3 regions of the Arthrobacter sp. MMS18-M83 genome follow, and region 3 is predicted to be linked to each of the others. Evidence: predicted binding sites of a transcription regulator. Region 3 holds the regulator's gene; each other region holds the start of a gene.

Region 1 (7,080 bases), 1.1 Mb from region 3:
TCCGCGATGGGCGCCAGCCGGAGGAGGGTTTCCTTCAGGTGATCGGTGACAAGCTGCTCATTGCCTTCGGCATCGAGGATGATGATCGCCTCCATGCCGTAGCGGGCCGCGCGCCACTTGTTTTCCTGGACATGCCATGGCGGCATGGTGGGAATGCTGCCGCCGTTGTCCAGGATGGTGGAGAACTCGTCCACCAAGCACTGGGTCAGGGCGGCAACAGCGCCGACTTCCTCGAGAGTGGCCAAGCCATCGCAAATGCGCATCTCGATGGTGCCCAAATTCGGCACGGGACGGATATCCCAGCGAATTTCGGACAGGGTGTCGATCACTCCTGTGGTGAACATGTCCTGGACATAGGACTCGTATTCAGCCCAGCTGGGGAACTGGAAAGGCAATCCGGCCGTGGGCAGCTGCTGGAACATGAGGGCGCGTTGTGACGCGTAGCCAGTGTCTTCGCCGCCCCAGAAAGGGCTTGAGGCGGACAATGCCTGGAAGTGGGGGAAGTAGTTGACCAGACCGTCGAGGATGGGGAGCGCCTTGTCTCTCCGGTCCAGGCCGACGTGGACGTGGACTCCGTAGATGACCATTTGCCGCCCCCACCATTGGGTGCGGTCGATCAGTTTGGCATAGCGCTCTTTGTCCGAGACCGGCTGAAGCTGCGGCGGGCTGAAAGGATGGCTTCCGGCGCAGAAAAGCTCCACACCCATGGGGTCCGTAACCTCCCTGACGGCCTGCAGGGACCGGGCTAGGTCTTCCTTGGCTTCCTTGACGGTGTTGCACACGCCTGTCACAAGTTCCACGGTGTTCAGGAGCAATTCCCGCTTGATGTGCGGATGCTCGTCGTCTTCGTTCAGGTCCGGATGCCGGGACGCCACGCCGCGGAGGACCTCATTCGCGACCGAGACCAATTCGCCGGTGCGTGCGTTGACGAGCGCCAGCTCCCATTCCACCCCAAGTGTCGACTGCTTGGATGGAGCGAAATCAATCTGCACGTAGGTCCCCTCGGTGATATGCCAAAATGCCTGAGCAACGCCCGCCGTGGGGCCGTCAGCGGTTGGCTCAAGTCTAATGCAGGGGCGGTACGGTACCGCATGGGAGGAAACCTCAGGAAAACGAGCTCCTTGTCATCAACAAGCTGAATCCGCGCTTCAAGGCGCGCCAAGGCTAGCGCCCCGTCTAGGCTGGGCACAGAACCCCGCTACGTGAAGGAAGCCCCGTTATGCCGATCCTCAATAAAGACATGACGCTCTGTATCTCCCTCTCGGCCCGGCCGAGCAACAACGGAACGCGCTTCCACAATTTCCTGTACGAGGCGCTGGGCCTGAACTGGATCTACAAGGCCTTCGCCCCCACGGACTTGGCCAACGCGATCGCCGGCGTGCGCGGCTTGGGCATCCGCGGTTGCGCCGTTTCGATGCCCTACAAGGAAGACGTCATCGCGCTCGTGGATCGCATGGACGTATCGGCCGCCGCTATCGATTCGGTCAACACGATTGTCAACGACGCCGGTGTTCTGACGGCCTACAACACGGACTACACGGCGATCGCCCAGCTGATCGAGCGCAATGCGATCGACCCGGCGTCGTCCGTGCTGCTCCGCGGCTCCGGCGGCATGGCCAAGGCCACCGCAGCGGCCTTCCGCGACGCTGGATTCTCGCGAGTCACCGTCGTTGCCCGGAACGAAAAGCTCGGGCAGTCCCTTGCGGGGCTCTATGGCTTCGGCTGGCAGGCCGAAGTAGGGGAGTCGACGGCGGACGTGCTCGTCAACGTGACCCCTATCGGAATGGCCGGCGGACCTGAGTCCGGCTCCCTGTCCTTCCCCGAGGAGGCGGTGGCGGCCGCGCACGTGGTGTTCGACGTCGTCGCCCTCCCCGCGGAAACCCCGCTCATCAAGGCCGGCCGCGCGGCAGGCAAGACCCTGATCAGCGGCGCCGAGGTAGCCACCATCCAAGCGCTTGAACAGTTCGTGCTTTACACGGGAATCACCCCGACACCGGAGCAAGTGGCCGCGGCGGAAGAGTTCACGCGCGCCCAGTAGCCCTGTTCAGGAAGCTACCGGCTCCACCACAACAGCTACCTTTTCCTCGCCGATCCTGGTGAGGACCAGGGTGGCTGTTTTGTTGCCGCGTGCCTTTGCCGGGACTTTTCCGGCCGGCAGCAGTTGTTTCCGCAGTTCCTCGGGGGTGACAGAGGTGCCGCGCTTCTTGATGTCCAGGACACCAACACCGTTGGCCTTGACCCACGCTTTGAGGGCCTTGACGTTCAGCGGCATGAGTTCCATGACTTTGTAGGCGCGGGCGAACGGGGTCTCCACCAGTTCCGGAGCGCAAATGTAGGCAATGTGCTGGTCCACCAAGTGGCCGCCGAGCCGCAGCGCGACGTCGGCTACCAGGCCCGCCCGGATCACGGCGCCGTCCGGTTCGTACAAGTATCCCTCCACCGGTCCGACGTCGGGCACCGGGCCGCCGTCAAAATCCTCGCCGCTGGTGATCTCGGCCGCGCCTTGCGACCCGAGGACCAGGGCCGCCCGGCGGATGCCGGGTCGCGCGACGTCGTTGAACCACAGCGTCACCTCGGTGACGTCCCCTCCGACCGAAACCCACTGCGCCTCGCAGCCAGCCGGAACCGATTCATGCGGTATCCCCGGGCCCATCTTGACGCCGACGGACTTGCCGGTAGCAGCCAGCGATTCAACGAAGGAAAATGGCGGCGAGAACGCCTCCGGATCCCAGATCCGTTTGGTGCCCGACGACGACGTCGTGCGGCGGGCCGGATCGAGCCACACGCCGTCGACGTCGTCGAGGGGAACCGACGTGGCGTCGGAGTGCACCACCGTTGCGTGCGGGAAAGACATGAGGTTGATGGTGGCGCAGGCGGCGGTAGTCTCGTCGAGTTCCACGGCAGTGACCTTGATGTCCATCGAGGCCATGGCCATGGAATCGGCTCCAAGTCCGCAGCCCAGGTCCGCCACATGCCGCGTGCCTGCCTTGGCGAAGCGTTCGGCGTGCCTGGCCGCCACATTGAGCCGGGTGGCCTGTTCCAGGCCGGCCTGGGTGAAGAGCATCTGCCGGGCGAATTCGCCGAACTTGGCCTCGGCCCGGGTGCGGAGCCTGGACTGGGTGAGTACCGCGGCCACGAGTGCTGGGGAGTGGCCGTCTTTGCGCAGCCGCGCATTCAGGGCGAATGCTTCGCTATCGCGATATGGTCCCAAGGACGCCAGCAGTTCCCAACCCTCAGTTGTCAGCAGCGGGGCAATCTGGTCTTGGGGTGTGTCAGCCATGGGAACCAGCCTACTGGCCGCCCGTCATACGGGGCGGAGGGGGCTCCGAGAGCATCTGGGCCGATATGGTTGATGCCATGGAAGACAACCCAGTACGCCAGCCTGACGACGCCAATGGTTCTCCCTCCGCCTCCGATAAACGTCCCTTCGCCGGAAATCTCTCGAAGTATGCCCGTCCTGCGCTCATCGTGGGTGCTGCGATTGCCGCCGTCTGCATCGCGCTCTTGATCATTATTTTCTTCCTCGACTCCTTCAACGCGGCCACCTACTCCATGACCGGAAAGAGTATCGAGGACGCCACGGATGAGGCCCGCGACATCCGGGACACTTACACAGGTGCCCGTATCGGCGCGATCGTCGGGCTGGTGGTGTCCGGCGTCGTCGCGCTCGCCAGCGGTGTACTGCTCTACCTGAGCCGCGGAACGGCGCCGGAAGAAGAGTACGACGACGGCGAGGACGTGGACTTCGACGATCTCGCCGGGCAATGAGCGTGTGGGCCGGAGGTGGCCCTGCCGCCGTTCACCCGTGACGGAATTCTGGCACTCGCCTTGACCGAGTGCTAATGCTTACATAGAGTCTTGATTAGCACTCTCCCTAGGCGGGTGCTAATCATGCCGCCAGGCACTTACCGGCACCGCGACGACGGTAAGCCCGCCACGGCACCCCTGGTTTGATAGTCCATGTACTACCTCACGTAAAGGAGAGATCCGAGTGTCGGTCTCCATTAAGCCTCTCGAGGATCGCATTGTTGTCCGCCCGCTCGAAGCAGAGCAGACCACGGCTTCCGGCCTGGTTATCCCGGACACTGCACAGGAAAAGCCGCAGGAAGGCGAAGTTGTTGCAGTTGGCCCCGGCCGCTTCGATGACAACGGCAACCGCGTCCCCGTCGATGTAACCGTTGGTGACGTCGTCCTCTACTCCAAGTACGGCGGAACTGAAGTCAAGACCGGCGGCAACGAATACCTCGTTCTGTCCGCCCGCGACGTTCTGGCGATCGTCGTTAAGTAATTTCCTGGATCCCGCATCGCAGATCGAGTCGAACTTCTTCTGACTGATCGGCGGTGCGGGTTTTCCGTCTTGAAAGGACACAACCATGGCAAAGCAGCTAGCGTTCAACGACGCTGCCCGCCGCTCGCTCGAAGCAGGCATTGACAAGCTCGCCAACACCGTCAAGGTGACCCTTGGCCCGCGCGGCCGCAACGTCGTTCTGGACAAGAAGTGGGGCGCACCCACCATCACCAACGACGGCGTGACCATCGCCCGTGAAGTCGAGCTGGACGACCCGTACGAGAACCTTGGCGCACAGCTGGCCAAGGAAGTCGCCACCAAGACCAACGACGTCGCAGGCGACGGTACCACCACGGCCACCGTGCTGGCACAGGCACTCGTCAAGGAAGGCCTGCGCAACGTTGCCGCAGGCGCCGCCCCCGGTGAAATCAAGCGCGGCATCGAGGTCTCAGTCCAGGCCGTTGCTGCCCGCCTCCTGGAGAACGCCCGCGAAGTAGAAGGCACCCAGGTTGCCAGCGTTGCGGCGATCTCCGCCCAGAGCGACGAGGTTGGCGAACTGCTTGCCGAGGCTTTCGGCAAGGTCGGCAAGGATGGCGTCATCACCATCGAAGAGTCCTCCACCACCCAGACCGAACTGGTCCTCACCGAGGGCATGCAGTTCGACAAGGGTTACCTGTCCCCGTACTTCGTCACTGACGCGGAACGCCAGGAAGCTGTCCTCGAAGACGCGCTCATCCTGATCAACCAGGGCAAGATCTCCTCGCTGCAGGAATTCCTGCCGCTCCTTGAGAAGGCCCTGCAGGCAGCAAAGCCGCTCTTCATCATTGCCGAGGACATCGACGGCGAGGCACTGTCCACGCTGATCGTGAACCGCATCCGTGGCACCCTGAACGTCGTTGCAGTCAAGGCCCCGGGCTTCGGTGATCGCCGCAAGGCCATGCTCCAGGACATCGCCACGCTGACGGGCGCACAGGTTGTCTCCCCGGAGCTCGGCCTGTCCCTGGACCAGGTTGGCCTCGAGGTCCTCGGCTCTGCACGCCGCATCACCGTCACCAAGGACAACACCACGATCGTTGACGGCGCCGGTACGGCTGAGGACGTCGCAGCGCGCGTCGCCCAGATCCGTGCCGAGCTGACCCGCACCGACTCCGACTGGGACCGGGAAAAGCTGCAGGAACGGCTTGCCAAGCTCGCCGGTGGCATCGGCGTCATCAAGGTCGGTGCAGCCACGGAGGTTGAGCTCAAGGAAAAGAAGCACCGTATCGAGGACGCAGTGTCCTCCACGCGTGCTGCCCTTGAAGAAGGCATCGTGTCCGGCGGCGGCTCTGCCCTCATCCACGCCCTCAAGGCGCTGGACGAGGACGCTGCCGTCAAGGCCCTCGAAGGTGACGCGGCTGCCGCCGTCGGCATCGTCCGCCGCGCGCTGACCCAGCCGCTTCGCTGGATCGCGCAGAACGCCGGCTTTGACGGCTACGTCGTCGTCGCCAAGGTTGCCGAGCTGGAAGACAACCACGGCTTCAACGCCAAGTCCGGCGTGTACGAGGACCTGATCGCCGCTGGCGTGATCGACCCCGTCAAGGTCACCCGCTCCGCACTCCAGAACGCCGCCTCCATCGCAGCCCTGGTTCTCACCACCGAGACCCTGGTTGTCGAGAAGCCGGCCGAGGAAGACGAGCACGCAGGCCACAGCCACTAATCCTGGTTGTTTGATGCGCGAGGCCCGGTCCCCTTGGGGGCCGGGCTTCTTGCGTTTGCGGTGACGCGTGATGACAACACAGCACTCGCAGAACGGCATGGAGGATTGGCCCAGAGAACGTTCCGGAAGCTCCCAGCCGCCTGTGTCCTAATGGATCAAAGGAAGGTCGTTCAACCCGGCCTCAATTGACCGTGAACGTTTCGAATCAGTAGGGTAGGCGGTTTGAGTAGCACCCTGGAGGCAAGACTTTGACAACCACGCGCCCAATTGCGCCCACTCGGCACCAAAGGGGGCCGGTAAGATCCACGGCGTTCCGACCCGAAATCCAAGGGCTTCGTTCTGTTGCCGTGCTCATGGTTGTCACCTATCACATTTGGTTCGATCGGGTCTCCGGCGGCGTCGATGTGTTCCTCCTTATCTCTGCATTCCTCATGACGCTGCAGTTCACCAGGCGGTACTCGGATGGGCGCCAAACGGCGCTGATCAGGCACTGGCTGCACCATTTCCGCAGGCTCTTGCCCGCAGCAGTGACGGTCATCGTTGGAACGCTGGCCGCAACCTACGTCTTCATGCCGGCCACGCGCTGGTTGGACGCCATCCAGCAGGGTTGGGCTTCACTCTTCTACGTCGAAAACTTCCTCCTGCAGTCCCAGGCAGTCAACTACTATGCGGCGGACCACAGCCTGGCCAGCCCGCTCCAGCATTTCTGGTCGCTGTCCATCCAAGGACAGGTCTTCATCGTCTGGCCGATCATCCTGGTGGGAGCAAGCTGGGTGGCGAGGCGGTACCGGCTCGCCTACGTTCCCCTTCTTCGCTACATCTTCGGCTTGGTCTTCCTTGTTTCGCTGGTGTATTCGGTGGTTTTCACCGCAACGGACCAATCGGCAGCGTATTTTTCGACGGGGGCCAGGCTGTGGGAGTTTGCCCTCGGAACACTTCTGGCCCTCTTCCTTCCCATGGTGAAAATCCCGAGGTCAGCGAGGATCGTCCTTGGGTGGATCGGCATCCTGGCGATGCTCAGTTGCGGGTTCATTCTCGATGTCGAGGCGGCGTTCCCTGGGTGGGCCGCATTGTGGCCCACCCTGGCCGCGGCATG
Region 2 (7,080 bases), 2.4 Mb from region 3:
CAGGGCCCATGGGCCCGCTAGGCCCTCGTCGCCGTGGACCACAAAGTCGATTGCAAGTTCCTGGGCGGCTTCGTCCACCCAGCGGACGGTGTAGGTGCGGGTGTACGGCCATTGCTCGCGTGGCATGGTCTCGCGGATGGCCCAGAGATCCAGCGGCAGCTGGTAGTCGACGCCGGGCTGCGGGAACACGATCTTCACATACCGGTCCACGAAGTCGTTGTTCGCGTAGCCGGCAAATCCGGTTCCACCTGCAATGATGCGCACCATGTGGGGCGAAAGCTGCTCCATGCGCAGCACTGTCAGGTTCACCTGGGGGCGGGTATTGCGGGACGCAGACGACGTCGCGGGCAAAGATGTCATGTAGGCAAGCCTAAGCTAGGGCAACGGTGGAAGTTCCCAGATGACGGGATCTGCGCCCTGCGAACGGAGCAGGGCGTTGGCCCGGCTGAACGGGCGTGAGCCGAAGAAACCCCGCGACGCGGACAGCGGACTGGGGTGCGCGGAGGTGATCGCTGGGGCGCCGCCAAGCAGGGGCTGAACGCCCTCGGCGTCCTTGCCCCACAGGATCGCGACCAGCGGACTCTGCTGCCCGGCAACTGTGCGGCGCGCGGCGACCGCGGTGACTGCCGCCGTCGTAATGGCCTCCCAGCCTTTGCCCCGGTGCGAGCCCGCCGCACCCGCCGCGACGCTCAGGACCCTGTTCAACAGGAGAACCCCTTGGCCTGTCCATGCCGAGAGATCGCCGTGCACCCGCGGCGGCAAGCCGAGATCCGACTCCATTTCCCGGTAGATGTTTGAAAGGCTGCGGGGAATGGGCCGGGTTTGCCCGGAAACCGCGAAAGAAAGCCCGACCGCGTGTCCCGGCGTCGGGTAGGGGTCCTGGCCCAGGAGCAGCACTTTGACGTCGGCAAGCGGCTGACGGAAGGCGCGAAGGATGTTCGACGCCGCAGGCAGCACTCGGGTTCCGCGGGCTGCCTCGCCCGCCACGAAGGCCAGCACTGAGCGCAATTCGTCCTCGACGCCGGAAAGCGCCTCGGCCCAGTCTGGAGCCATCAGGTCGTCCAGGGCTTTTCCCGGGAGTGCCGCGAATTCGGCGGAGTGATCTTCGGATTCAAGCTCAAACAACGCTTCTTCGCCTGCCATCCAGCCATTGTCCCTGTCTTGGGGCCCTGGGGAAAAACGGCTCTGCGGAAAAACGGCTCTGCGGGAAGTGACACTGCAGAACGCGACTCCACTGGAAGCGGCGGGGCGAATGACATCGATGTTATTCGCCCGTTACCATGGGGGCGGGACAATTTTCAGTCAATGCGTCGAAGGAGTGTGTCGTGGCAGAACCCGCACGGGAATCCATGGCGTCCGAAGCAACTGGATTGGTACTCGAAGACCTGTCCGCCGGAATCCGCAGCGACTCGCCGCTGGGCGAGCGCGAACAGCAGATGCTCGCCTTGGAGAGGCAATGGTGGAAGTACGCCGGGGCCAAGGAGCAGGCCGTCAGGGAGCTCTTCGATCTTTCGGCCACCCACTACTACCAGCTCCTCAATGCGCTCATCGACACCGAGGACGCATTGACGCACGATCCTATGCTCGTCAAGAGATTGCGTAGACTACGTATGTCACGTCAGAGGGCCCGCACGGCGCGCCGCCTTGGTTCTGACGCGTAAAGCACACGCTGATCCCCCAGCAAGCAAGCAGCAAGGACAAGGCTTCACCATGACCAAATTTGCCCGGGATGAATTCGACCGCGTCCCGCAGAGCTCATCGCGGCAGGGTGTCCACCGGCTCGTCGCCACCGCTTCCCGCCCCGCACTATGGCCTGTGCTCCTCCTGGGTGGCATTGCACTGGCGGTAGGCCTCGTTGCGTTCCTTATCCTTCCGAAGCTTGGGTTCACGTCCTCGACGACGCCGCAAGCTGCCGTTACCGCGAACGCCTCCAAGCAAACTGCCGCGGCCTCCGCCCCGGCACCGTCGGTAAGCACTTCTCCGAGCAGCCCGGCGCAGCCATCCAGCCAGCCGGGTGACACCCCTCCCAGCACGCCGACGCCCACCACGGCGCCGCTGGACAAAACCGCGACAGTCGCGGTCTACAACGGCACCACCACCGGTGGCCTGGCTGCCCGCGTGGCCGCCGTCGTGCAAGGCGGGGGCTGGCCGCTGTCTACGGTCGCAAACTGGGGTGGCGTGCCACAGCAGTCGTCGTCGGTCTTCTACAAGGGCCCGGCCCAGAAGAGCAACGCTGAAGCCCTCGGCAAGCTGCTGGGCATCGCAAACCTCGTGGACAGTGCCGAATTCCCGCAGCCGGTGGTTGTCATTCTGGGGCCGGGATACAAGTAGAACTCGGTTACGCCTCAATAACATTGCTGCCACCCACACCCAAGGTTGCGGCACTGCAACGTGACTGTGGTTACAGTAGTTGTGAGCTGGCCCGGAGATCCCGGAAGCCGGCCACTGCTAGTTGAAAGTGTGGGGATCATGGCTTTGGGAACCGTCAAATGGTTCAATGCCGAAAAGGGCTACGGATTCATCACCGTGGATGAGTCCGGTGACGACATCTTTGTGCATTGGTCCGCTATCCAGATGGATGGCTACCGTGCGCTCGAAGAAGGACAACGGGTCGACTTCGAACTGGGCGAGGGCCAGAAGGGCCCGCAGGCAGAAAGCGTGCGTCTTATCTAGTGGGTGTTGCGGCAATAAGGCTGTCCCGGCCCTTTGGAGGGCGCCGGTCCCGGTTAGTTTCTCTTCTCGCAGGCTGCGCGGCTTTGGCCCTAGGACTGGCCGGATGCTCCGCCACCATAGGCAACGCCAGGCTTGACGCTGTTACTCCGAGCGGCGACGGCGTCCTGCGCATTGGGGTGATTCTGGACAACAGGGGTGGTTCCGCATTCCTCAACGAATCAGAGCTTGCAGCGGCCAAGCTAGCCGTCAAGCAGATCAACGACGCCGGCGGATACAAAGGCCACACCGTTGAGTTGCTTCCTGCGTCGGCGGCCAGTGACGGCAGCAGCGCGGCGGCCTTCACTGCCGAGACTGCGGCGCAGGCCAAAGCATTGCTTGGAGCTCATGCCGACGTCGTGGTCGGGCCAACGGATTCCAGCCATGCTGCCGCCGCTATCGACGTTCTCGCAGCCGCCCGCGTTCCGCTCATCTCGCCGGCCAACACCGCCGCCGGACTCAGTAGCTACAAAAGCGGCGGCTTCTACTTCCGCACCTCGGCCGCTGATACCGCGCAAGGAAGCGTCCTGGCGAAGCTGGCGCACGACGCCGGCGCCAAGAGGCTTTCCGTCCTGCACGAAGCCGGGGACTACGGTACTCGTGTCTCCGGAGCAGTCATGGACGCTGCCCGCGGCCTCGGAATGGATGCCGTGTCCAACGTGGAATTCGCGGCCGGCAAAGCAGCTCCGGCTGCGGCGAGCATCAAGTCCGGCACGCCGGACGCCGTCGTCGTGGTTGCCCGTGACGGTGCCCAGGGTGCCTTGGCCGAGCTTCTGAACGCGGGGCTGAAAGGCAAGAAGCTGCTCTTGAGCGATGGCGCCATCCGCCAATACGGGACCACGCTCGGTGCGGGCGGGCTTGACGGCGCGCGTGGAATTCTCCCCGGGGTCTTCCCGAGTATCGAGTTCCAAGCCGGGCTGACGGGGATCGCTCCCAACCTCAAGGACACAACGTACGCAGCCGAAACGTACGACGCCGTCACTCTCGCGGCGATTGCCGCCGCTGCCGCGAACGACGACGCCGGGGCCTCGATCGCCGCTTGGCTCACCACCGTGTCCGGCGGGGTGCGTCCGACGTCGGGTGATGCGGCGTCGAAAGAGCGCACATCCTGTGCGTCTTACAAGGATTGCGTCGAGGTGCTGAAGGGAGCGAAGCTCCCGGATTACGACGGCGAGTCCGGCACCATCGGATTCGACGCCAACGGGGACGTTACCTCGTCCAACTACATGGTCTTCACGTATGGCGCTGACAACACGGCCCGCGTGAGCGGCAAAGAGACCGCCTCGCGGACGCCGTGATGGGCTGTGCCGACAGCGAATTCCCCCGGCGTGGCGAGTATTTTCAGGCGCTTCTGCTTGCACTCTCCTCGGGTGAGTGCTAATTATTGATTAGCACTCTCAAGCATTGACTGCTAATTCTTTGTGCGGCTCCGGCCGCTTGGAAGTAGTGGCGGTGCCTGGGAGAACAAAGAACACCTTGCTGGGGTGAGATCCGGACCACGCGGCGTACAGAGGCCGAATGTGAAGGATCGTCCGTCGCGGGCACCGCAGTGAAGGCACCTTCTTAACGACTGTCCCGAAAGGACTACCGCCGTTATGGCCAAGATCATTGCATTTGATGAAGAGGCACGCCGCGGTCTCGAGCGGGGTCTCAACATCCTCGCCGACGCCGTCAAGGTCACCCTCGGCCCGCGTGGACGCAACGTCGTCCTCGAAAAGAAGTGGGGCGCCCCCACGATCACCAACGATGGTGTTTCCATCGCCAAGGAGATCGAACTGGACGACCCGTTCGAGAAGATCGGCGCCGAGCTGGTCAAGGAAGTTGCCAAGAAGACGGATGACGTCGCTGGCGACGGCACCACCACCGCCACCGTTCTGGCCCAGGCACTGGTCAAGGAAGGCCTGCGCAACGTAGCTGCCGGCGCCGACCCGCTGTCCCTCAAGCGCGGCATCGAGAAGGCTGTTGAAGCCGTCATCCGCGAGCTGCTTGCTTCCGCCAAGGAAATCGAGACCAAGGAAGAGATCGCAGCCACGGCTTCCATCTCCGCTGGCGACTCCGAAATCGGTAACCTCATTGCTGAAGCCCTGGACAAGGTTGGCAAGGAAGGCGTCATCACGGTCGAGGAGTCCAACACCTTCGGCCTGGAGCTTGAGCTCACCGAAGGCATGCGCTTCGACAAGGGTTACATCTCCGCTTACTTCGTCACCGACGCAGAGCGCCAGGAAACGGTCCTCGAAGACCCGTACATCCTGATCGTCAACTCCAAGATCTCCAACGTGAAGGAACTCGTTGCGGTCCTGGAGAAGGTCATGCAGTCCAACAAGCCGCTGCTGATCATCGCCGAAGACATCGAGGGCGAGGCCCTGGCCACCCTGATCGTCAACAAGATCCGTGGCACCTTCAAGTCCGTTGCCGTCAAGGCTCCGGGCTTCGGTGACCGCCGCAAGGCTCAGCTCGCCGACATTGCCATCCTTACCGGTGGCCAGGTCATCTCCTCCGAAGTCGGCCTGAGCCTCGAGAACGCAACCCTCGAACTGCTCGGCAACGCCCGCAAGGTTGTTGTTACCAAGGACGAGACCACCATCGTCGAAGGTGCCGGCGACGCCGACGCCATCGCCGGTCGTGTTGCCCAGATCCGTGCCGAGATCGAGAACTCCGATTCCGACTACGACCGCGAGAAGCTGCAGGAACGCCTGGCCAAGCTGGCCGGCGGCGTTGCAGTCATCAAGGCCGGTGCCGCAACCGAAGTTGAGCTCAAGGAACGCAAGCACCGCATTGAGGACGCCGTCCGCAACGCGAAGGCTGCCGTTGAAGAAGGTATCGTCGCCGGTGGTGGCGTTGCCCTCATCCAGGCTGGTGCCAAGGCATTCGCCAACCTGCAGCTCGAAGGCGACGAAGCAACCGGCGCCAACATCGTCCGCGTTGCCATCGACGCTCCGCTCAAGCAGATCGCTTACAACGCTGGCCTCGAGCCGGGCGTTGTCATCGACAAGGTCCGCGGCCTGCCGTCGGGCCACGGCCTGAACGCTGCAACCGGCATCTACGAGGACCTGCTGGCTGCCGGCGTCAACGACCCCGTAAAGGTCACCCGCTCGGCGCTCCAGAACGCTGCCTCAATCGCTGGTCTGTTCCTGACCACCGAGGCCGTTGTCGCCGACAAGCCGGAGAAGCACGCTCCGGCCATGGGTGGCGGCGACGACATGGGCGGCATGGGCGGCTTCTAAACCCCCGCGTTAGCTCACCAGCAACACGCACGACGGCGGTTCCCACCTCAGGTGGGGGCCGCCGTCGCCGTTTAACCGACGCTCGTGCACTTACGTCGGGTCTTCTTCGGACGCTCGCTCACTTACGTCGGGTCTTCTTCGGACGCTCGCTCGCTTTTGTCGGGTTTTCTTTCGACGCTCGTGCACTTACGTCGGGTCTTCTTCGGACGCTCGTTCACTTTTGTCGGGTTTTCTTTCGACGCTTGACGACCGCAGGGAGCAAGATCTGCAGGAGGGTTGGAATTTTTGGGCCTGTAAGTGAAGGAGCGTCGTTCGGCAAGGGAATGACTCGGCCTCGGGGGTCTGGGGGTCTGGAGGTCGGAGAGTGTCGGGGTGGTCTGGCAGGATGGAAACCATGACGATTATTGCTGCCGCCGATGGTTCTGCCCTCGGCAATCCCGGGCCCGCTGGTTGGGCCTGGTATGTGAACGACTCTTGTTGGCGGGCCGGCGGGTGGCCGCACGGAACCAACAACCAGGGCGAACTCATGGCTGTGCTGGACCTCTTCCGGTCCACGGCTCATGTTCCCCACGAAGAGCTGAAGATCCTCTGCGACAGCCAGTACGTCATCAACTGCATCACCAAGTGGATGCCGGGCTGGAAGCGCAAGGGATGGCGCAAGGCCGACGGAAAGCCTGTCTTGAATGTCGATTTGCTCAAGGACATCGACCAGGCCATTGTCGGCCGGAAATACACGTTCGAATGGGTCAGGGGCCATGCAGGCCACGATCTCAACGAGGCCGCCGACGATCGCGCCCGTGCCGTTGCTAGCGCGTACCAGCAGGGCACAGCCGCTCCCAGCGGCCCGGGTTATCCGGGAACCGACGAACCCGGACAATCCGTGCCCCTCAATCGCTCTACCCGCCAGACGGGGCCTTCAGACCGCGCCGTAGCTGTGGAACCACCGTCGCTTTTCGACGGCGCTGACGCTCAGGACGAAGACCTCACACTTTTCGGCGATCAGGATCTTTCCTATGAGTCGGTGAGGGGTACCGGGCAGGACACATTCGCAGAGCCAGAGACATTCACCGAGCCCACTCTGTTCGCAGAGTTTGAAGAGGTTGCCCCCCTTGGCCAGAGTGGCGGGAGCTCAGACGAGGACACCGTT
Region 3 (7,080 bases):
TTCCGGTGCTCAACAAGATCGACCTCCCGGCCGCCCAGCCCGAAAAGTACGCGGCGGAACTCGCCAACCTGATCGGCGGCGACCCCGAGGACGTGCTGCGCGTGTCCGGCAAGACCGGCGCCGGCGTGGAGGCCCTCCTGGACAAGATCGTCCGCGATCTACCTGCACCCGTTGGCGACCCCAACGCCCCGGCGCGCGCCATGATTTTCGATTCCGTGTATGACACGTATCGCGGCGTGGTCACCTATGTCCGCGTGGTGGACGGCATGCTGCACCCGCGCGAGCGGATCCAGATGATGTCCACCCGTGCCACCCACGAACTGCTGGAAATCGGGGTCAGCTCGCCGGAACCCACTCCCTCCAAGGGACTGGGCGTCGGCGAGGTCGGCTACCTGATCACCGGTGTAAAGGACGTCCGCCAGTCGAAGGTGGGCGACACCGTGACCAACCTGGCCAAGCCCGCTGCGCAATCCCTGGCCGGTTATGCCGATGCCAAACCCATGGTCTTCTCGGGCCTGTATCCCCTGGACGGCACGGACTATCCGGTGCTCCGGGATGCCCTCGAGAAGCTGATGCTCAACGACGCCGCACTCGTCTATGAACCGGAGACCTCGGCCGCGCTCGGCTTCGGTTTCCGCGTGGGATTCCTGGGCCTGCTGCACCTCGAAATCACCCGTGAGCGCCTCGAGCGCGAGTACAACCTCGACCTCATCTCGACCGCTCCGAACGTGGAGTATGAGGTCACGCTGGAGGACAAGCGTGTCCTTCACGTCACCAACCCCAGCGAATACCCCACGGGCAAGATCTCGGAGGTCCGTGAGCCGATGGTGTCCGCCACCATCCTGGCGCCCAATGAATTTGTCGGCGCCATCATGGAATTGTGCCAGAGCCGCCGTGGGGTCATGGGCGGCATGGACTACCTCTCCGAGGACCGTGTAGAGATCCGATACCGCTTGCCGCTTGCCGAAATTGTCTTCGACTTCTTCGACATCCTTAAGTCCAAGACCCGTGGCTACGGTTCGTTGGACTGGAAGGCCGACGGCGAGCAAGTTGCCGATCTGGTCAAAGTTGACATCATGCTCCAAGGCGAGCAGGTTGACGCCTTCAGCGCCATCACCCACCGTGACAAGGCCTACGCCTACGGGGTCATGATGACCGGCAAGCTTCGCGAGCTCATTCCGCGCCAGCAGTTCGAGGTGCCCATCCAGGCTGCCATCGGCTCGCGCATCATTGCCCGCGAAAGCATCCGCGCCATCCGTAAGGACGTCCTTGCCAAATGCTACGGCGGTGACATCACCCGTAAGCGCAAACTTCTGGAAAAGCAGAAGGAAGGCAAGAAGCGCATGAAGATGGTGGGCCGTGTGGAGGTTCCACAGGAAGCGTTCATCGCAGCCCTTACCACCGACGAATCCAAGGACAAGGCCAAGAAGTAATGGGGCTGTTCGCCCAACACACTGCGGGACAGGCACGCGGGGGATCCTGTGCCTAGCGTCCTTCCCCTCGGAGATCCCGCACCTGCGGACGGCCTCCTGCCGCCGCAGGTGCTTGACGGTGTCGAGTCACGCAAGTTTGGACTGTACGTCCATATACCTTTCTGTGCCGTGCGCTGCGGATACTGCGACTTCAACACCTATACCGCCACCGAGCTTGGGGGCGGCGCATCCCAGGACGCGTACGCATCGAGTGCGATTTCGGAAATTGACTTCGCAGTCAAGGCCATGGGCGCGTCCGGACTGCCGCATCGGCCCTTGAGCACGGTGTTCTTCGGCGGAGGCACGCCGACCCTGCTGCCCGCTGAAGACCTGGCACGCATCCTGACGGCCGCCGTCGGGCACTGGGGGCTGGAAACCGGAGCCGAAGTCACCACTGAAGCGAACCCGGACTCGGTGACTCCCGAGTCGCTCCAGCTGCTGGCCGACGCGGGCTTCACACGGGTCTCCTTCGGCATGCAGTCAGCAGTCCCGCACGTCCTCAAGGTTCTGGACCGTACCCACACGCCCAGCAGGGTCCCGTTAGTGGTTCAATGGGCGCGCGACGCCGGCCTTGCCGTGAGCCTCGACCTGATCTACGGCACTCCAGGCGAGTCGATGGCCGATTGGCAGACTTCCCTTGAGACTGCCTTGTCCTACGAACCGGACCACATCAGCGCCTACGCGTTGATCGTGGAGGAAGGCACCAAGCTGGCTGCCCAGATCCGGCGCGGGGAAGTACCCGGAATCGACGACGACGACCACGCCGCCAAATACGAACTCGCCGATCAGCTGATCAGCGCCGCCGGGCTCGACTGGTACGAGGTCAGCAACTGGTCCCGCACACCCCAACAGGCATGCAAACACAACCTTGCATACTGGCGGGGAGACGATTGGTGGGGCATCGGACCCGGCGCGCATTCCCACATGGGCGGTGTCCGCTGGTGGAACGTCAAACACCCCACCGCTTACGCAAACAGGCTCGGTCTGGGCGTCTCTCCTGCCGCTGGGCGCGAAACCCTCGACGCCGGAACCCGGGAAGTGGAACGCATCATGCTGGAGGCGCGCCTCGGCACGGGGCTCCAGGTAGACGCCCTCGACAAGGTGGGCCGCCATGCCGTGGCCGGCCTCATTGCCGATGGCCTGGTGGAGCCTGCGGCGGCCTTCCAAGGGCGGCTGATTTTGACGCTCAAGGGGCGGCTACTGGCCGACGCCGTGGTGCGCCGCATCCTCCCGGAGTAGCCCGCCGGCGCGAGCACAAGCTGGCGCGGGCACGGGCGCAAGCACTAGTGCGCCGGGAAACAGCGCTACTTGATCCAGCGCAGGTTGAAGCGGTAGCGGTGCGGCTGCCCGTGGTTGACGCGGATGCCGGCAGACACGGAGAAGCACGTCACAGCGACCCAGATTGCCGTGGCCAGGACTGCGAACAAGTTTCCAACCACCGGGAGCAAGACCAGAATGTTGGCGAGCACTGCGGCAATCGTTGGAGGCAAAGTGAAGTTCAGCGCCTCTTTGGATTCCTGTGCCGTGAAGGGGCCACGTTCGCGGAAAATCAGGTAGATCAGGAGCGAGGGCACACAACCAAGGATCCCGCCGAAGTGCGCCAGGGTGGCCCATTGACGGTCTTCGGAGGCCGTCAAGGGCAGCGCATTGGCAGGAACGCCGTGGTACTGGGACTGGCCCGAGGCGCCGTCCCCATCGTCAGGAGCGTTGTCTGCCACAGTTTCTTCCTTTGAGTATCTATCGGTGCAGTGTTGCTGTCCCAGAATACTTGCTCGGCAGGCGATCAGTGGACCAACTCCCGGACCCTGGGCGCGGGAACCGCACCGGGGCCGCTGCTGAAGCGAACCGAAAGCTGCAAGGAGCCGTCACGGTACGGTCAGGAAATCGATCACTTCCTCCACCCGTCCCAGCAGGGAGGCCTCCAAGTCCGCGTAGCTGTGGACGGCGCCGAGAAGCTTCTGCCAGCCTAGCCCGACGTCCTCGGCTGTCTCATGCGGCCAACCGAACGACTTCAAGATGCCGCTCTTCCAATCGGTCCCGCGGGCGATCGTGGGCCATTGCTCGATCCCCAGAACCTTGGGGCGGATGGCCTGCCAGACGTCCACATAGGGGTGGCCCACTATCAGGACGTTTCCTGCGGCGCCAGGCAGTGTCATGGCATCGGCGGCAATCCGCGACTCTTTCGAATCCGGCACCAGGTGGTCCACCAGGACTCCGAGCCTGCGGCCCGGGCCGGGAGAGAACTCGGCAATCGCTGCTTTAAGATCGTCAACGCCATGCAAGGGTTCGACGACGATTCCCTCCACCCGAAGGTCATCTCCCCAGACCTTCTCCACGAGTTCGGCGTCGTGTTTTCCTTCCACCCAGATCCGGCTTGCCTTGGCGACTTGCGCTCTTTGGCCGGCCACCCGGACGGATCCCGAAGCAGTCCTGCCCGCTTGCCCGACAACCGCTCCGGAGGCGGCGCGTGGCGCCGGCGGCAGAAGTTTCACCGGTTGTCCGTCGAGGAGGAATCCGAAGCCGAGCCGGAACGACTTGTTCTTTCCCCGGCGGTCCTCCAGCACCACAATGTGGATGCCGCCGGCCTTTTCGACCCTGGTCACAGCCCCGACCCAACCGGACTGTACGTCCTCGAGGACCATTCCGCGTTCAACGGGCACCTCAGGCAGTTGCCGCTTGGCAGGCGAGGAGAGGTCTTGCGGGCCCCAATTGTTGTAAGACACTGTCTTCACACCACTTTGCGCTAGGGGATCAATGACGGCCCTGGACGTTCCGCCGGACCGCGCGGGAATCATGTTCGCCGCGAGCGGTACCAATGCTAACAACGTGGTGGCTCATACTAGACTTGTTAGCACTTGGGCATGTTGAGTGCTAATTGTTGAATATCAGGTCGCTGAGTAGTAACTGTTCAGCACTGGCTGTTGAATGGAGGTGGGCAGTGAGCGAACCACGCAAGCTTGAAGTGTTGCGCGCCATCGTGGAGGACTACGTTCACTCCCGCGAGCCCGTCGGATCCAAGGCCTTGGTCGAACGGCACCATTTGGGAGTGTCGAGCGCCACCATCCGCAACGACATGGCCCTTTTGGAAGAAGAAGGACTCATCGCCGCACCGCACACCAGTGCCGGCCGAATCCCCACGGACAAGGGCTACCGCCTGTTCGTCGACCGTATTTCCCAGGTCAAACCGCTTTCAGCCGCCGAGCGCCGGGCCATCCACTCGCTGCTTGAGGGACCCGACGACGTCGAGGACATCCTTGAGCGCACCGTTCGGCTCCTGTCCCAACTGACCAACCAGGTCGCCGTCGTGCAGTACCCGCACCTTAGCCGCGCCCGCGTGCGTCACATTGAGTTTGTGCTGCTGGCACCGCGCCAGGTCTTGGTAGTGCTTATCGCCGATACCGGCAAAGTGGAACAGGGCGTGGTGCACGCAGGGGCCGATGCCACGGACGAAGATGTGATGGCCTTGCGCGCACGTTTCCTTGGGAGCATTGCCGGCTCGCAGCTTGACCTCATGCCGCAGGTCCTGCCGTCCGTGGTTGCCCTCTGCCCACCAGCGCTTCGAGGCCTTGCCGGTGTCCTCGCCCATGGTCTCGAGAGGCTGGCCGACAGAAGCCGGGACGAGCGCATGGTCATGGCAGGCACAGCGAACCTGGCCCGCTCCAACGTGGATTTCCCGCTCAGCATCGGGCCGGTTCTGGAGGCTCTCGAGGAACAGGTGGTCATGTTGCGCTTGCTCTCGGACATGGCAGAAGACCCTCGGGGAGTCACCGTGAGCATCGGCCGCGAGAACCCCTACGACGGGCTCTCCGAAGCGTCGGTGGTCGCCACCGGCTATGGTCCGGGCAGCAGTGCCAAGATCGGCATTCTTGGTCCTACCCGGATGGACTATCCCAACACCATGGCGGCCGTCCGCGCCGTCGCACGCTACCTTTCCCGCATTCTGGGCGGCTGACAGCTCCGGCCAGAAACCGTCTCGCAAGAAACGCAGTACAACAAGGAAGAGATACCGACTTTGAGCAGCCACTATGACGTTCTGGGCGTCTCACCGGAAGCAACCGGCGAGGAGATCAAGAAGGCCTATCGCAAGCTCGCACGTAAGCTGCATCCCGATGTGAACCCCGGAGAAGGCGCCGCCGAGGAATTCAAAGCCGTGACCCACGCCTACGAGGTCCTTTCCGACCCCCAGAAGCGCCGTGTGTATGACGCCACGGGCAACGAGAACGGCACCGACAACGGCTTCGGTGGCGGTTACGCGGGCCAGGGATTCGCGTTCCAGGACATCTTCGATACCTTCTTCGGCGGGGGTGGCGGTGGCATGCAGGGGCCGGCATCACGTATGCGCCGCGGCCAGGACGCGTTGATCAGTGTCCGCATCGATTTGCGCGAGGCCGTCTTCGGCGTCAACAAGAAGCTTGAAGTGGATACAGCGGTCGTCTGCCCCACGTGCGAAGGCTCATGCTGCCGAGCGGGAACCCACCCGGAGCGCTGCGACATCTGTGGCGGCTCGGGTCAGGTCCAGCGCGCAGTCCGCTCCATCCTCGGCCAGGTCATGACTTCCGCGCCGTGTGGTTCATGTGAAGGTTTCGGATCGATCATCAAGGATCCGTGCAATGAGTGCAGCGGCCAGGGCCGCATCCGCAGCCGCCGTTCGCTGACCGTCAAAGTGCCTGGCGGCGTGGCGACCGGAACGCGCATCCAGCTGTCGTCCCAGGGCGAAGCAGGGCCGGCCGGCGGACCTTCAGGCGATCTCTACGTGGAGATCCGGGTCAACGCCGATTCCACCTACATACGCGAGGGCGACGACCTTCACGCGACCCTGAGCGTTCCCATGACGGCCGCCGCGCTGGGAACCGAGCTGCAGCTGGATACGTTCGACGGCCCCCAGGAGATCGACGTCAAGGCCGGCACCCAGGCCGGCGAAGTCATCACCTTGCGCGGACTGGGTGTCACCCATCTCCGCGGATACGGCCGGGGAGACCTCAAGGTACACCTGCACGTTGAGACGCCCGGAAAGATCGACGCCGCGCAGGAGGATTTGCTCCGCCAACTTGCCAAGTTGCGCGGTGAGCAGTTCACCGAGGGCAAGCTCGTAGCGAGCGGCGGTATGTTCGCGAAGCTGCGGGACAAGCTCGGTAACCTGTAGCGGTGAGCAACCCCGTATTTTTCACGGTCGCCGGAACGCTTGACGGGCTCGGGCCGGGTGACACGTTCGTGCTGGACGGCGCCGAGGCAAGGCATGCTGTCACCGTCAAGCGTTTGGAAGTCGGTGAAGCGGTCGACATTGCCGACGGCGCCGGAAAGCGGCTCACGGGAACTGTGACCGCATCCGGACCGGGAAGCCTTAAGGTCTTGCCTCCGATGTCGTCGAGGAGCGCCGGCCGATAGTGCGCCTCGTTTTGGTCCAGGCCCTCGCCAAGGGCGACCGCGATGAGCTCGCCGTCGAGACGGCAACGGAACTCGGGATCGACGCCGTGGTGCCCTGGCAGGCGGAACGTTCCATTGTCCGCTGGAAGGGGGAGCGGGCCGCCAAGGCCCACGCGAAGTGGCAATCGGTGGCCACCGCAGCGGCCAAGCAGGCGCGGCGCGCGTGGATCCCGGAAGTTCGTGC

The links. The regulator HrcA, encoded in region 3, represses chaperone genes, less so after heat shock. The targets are predictions, from matches to a motif close to TTNGCACTCGNNNNNNNCGAGTGCNAA.
Region 1: the regulator HrcA is predicted to act here: its motif matches at 3,817-3,843, upstream of groES (co-chaperone GroES).
Region 2: the regulator HrcA is predicted to act here: its motif matches at 4,064-4,090, upstream of groL (chaperonin GroEL).

What each region holds. Positions count from the first base shown of each region.
Region 1 is NZ_CP113343.1:3,616,231-3,623,310, forward strand. Features, by position in the region: gene OW521_RS17195 (glutamate--cysteine ligase) at 1-992, opposite strand, end outside; gene OW521_RS17200 (shikimate 5-dehydrogenase) at 1,220-2,038, shown strand; gene OW521_RS17205 (class I SAM-dependent methyltransferase) at 2,045-3,280, opposite strand; gene OW521_RS17210 (hypothetical protein) at 3,358-3,768, shown strand; gene groES (co-chaperone GroES) at 3,992-4,288, shown strand; gene groL (chaperonin GroEL) at 4,374-5,984, shown strand; gene OW521_RS17225 (acyltransferase family protein) at 6,338-7,080, shown strand, end outside.
Region 2 is NZ_CP113343.1:2,015,968-2,023,047, reverse strand. Features, by position in the region: gene OW521_RS09465 (siderophore-interacting protein) at 1-360, opposite strand, end outside; gene OW521_RS09460 (uracil-DNA glycosylase) at 376-1,143, opposite strand; gene OW521_RS09455 (DUF3263 domain-containing protein) at 1,326-1,661, shown strand; gene OW521_RS09450 (LytR C-terminal domain-containing protein) at 1,711-2,331, shown strand; gene OW521_RS09445 (cold-shock protein) at 2,470-2,673, shown strand; gene OW521_RS09440 (ABC transporter substrate-binding protein) at 2,757-4,007, shown strand; gene groL (chaperonin GroEL) at 4,305-5,933, shown strand; gene OW521_RS09430 (ribonuclease HI family protein) at 6,328-7,080, shown strand, end outside.
Region 3 is NZ_CP113343.1:4,695,957-4,703,036, reverse strand. Features, by position in the region: gene lepA (translation elongation factor 4) at 1-1,433, shown strand, start outside; gene hemW (radical SAM family heme chaperone HemW) at 1,482-2,711, shown strand; gene OW521_RS22185 (DUF4870 domain-containing protein) at 2,777-3,190, opposite strand; gene OW521_RS22180 (DUF3097 domain-containing protein) at 3,338-4,195, opposite strand; gene hrcA (heat-inducible transcriptional repressor HrcA) at 4,411-5,424, shown strand; gene dnaJ (molecular chaperone DnaJ) at 5,485-6,615, shown strand; partial or broken gene OW521_RS22165 (16S rRNA (uracil(1498)-N(3))-methyltransferase) at 6,618-7,080, shown strand, end outside.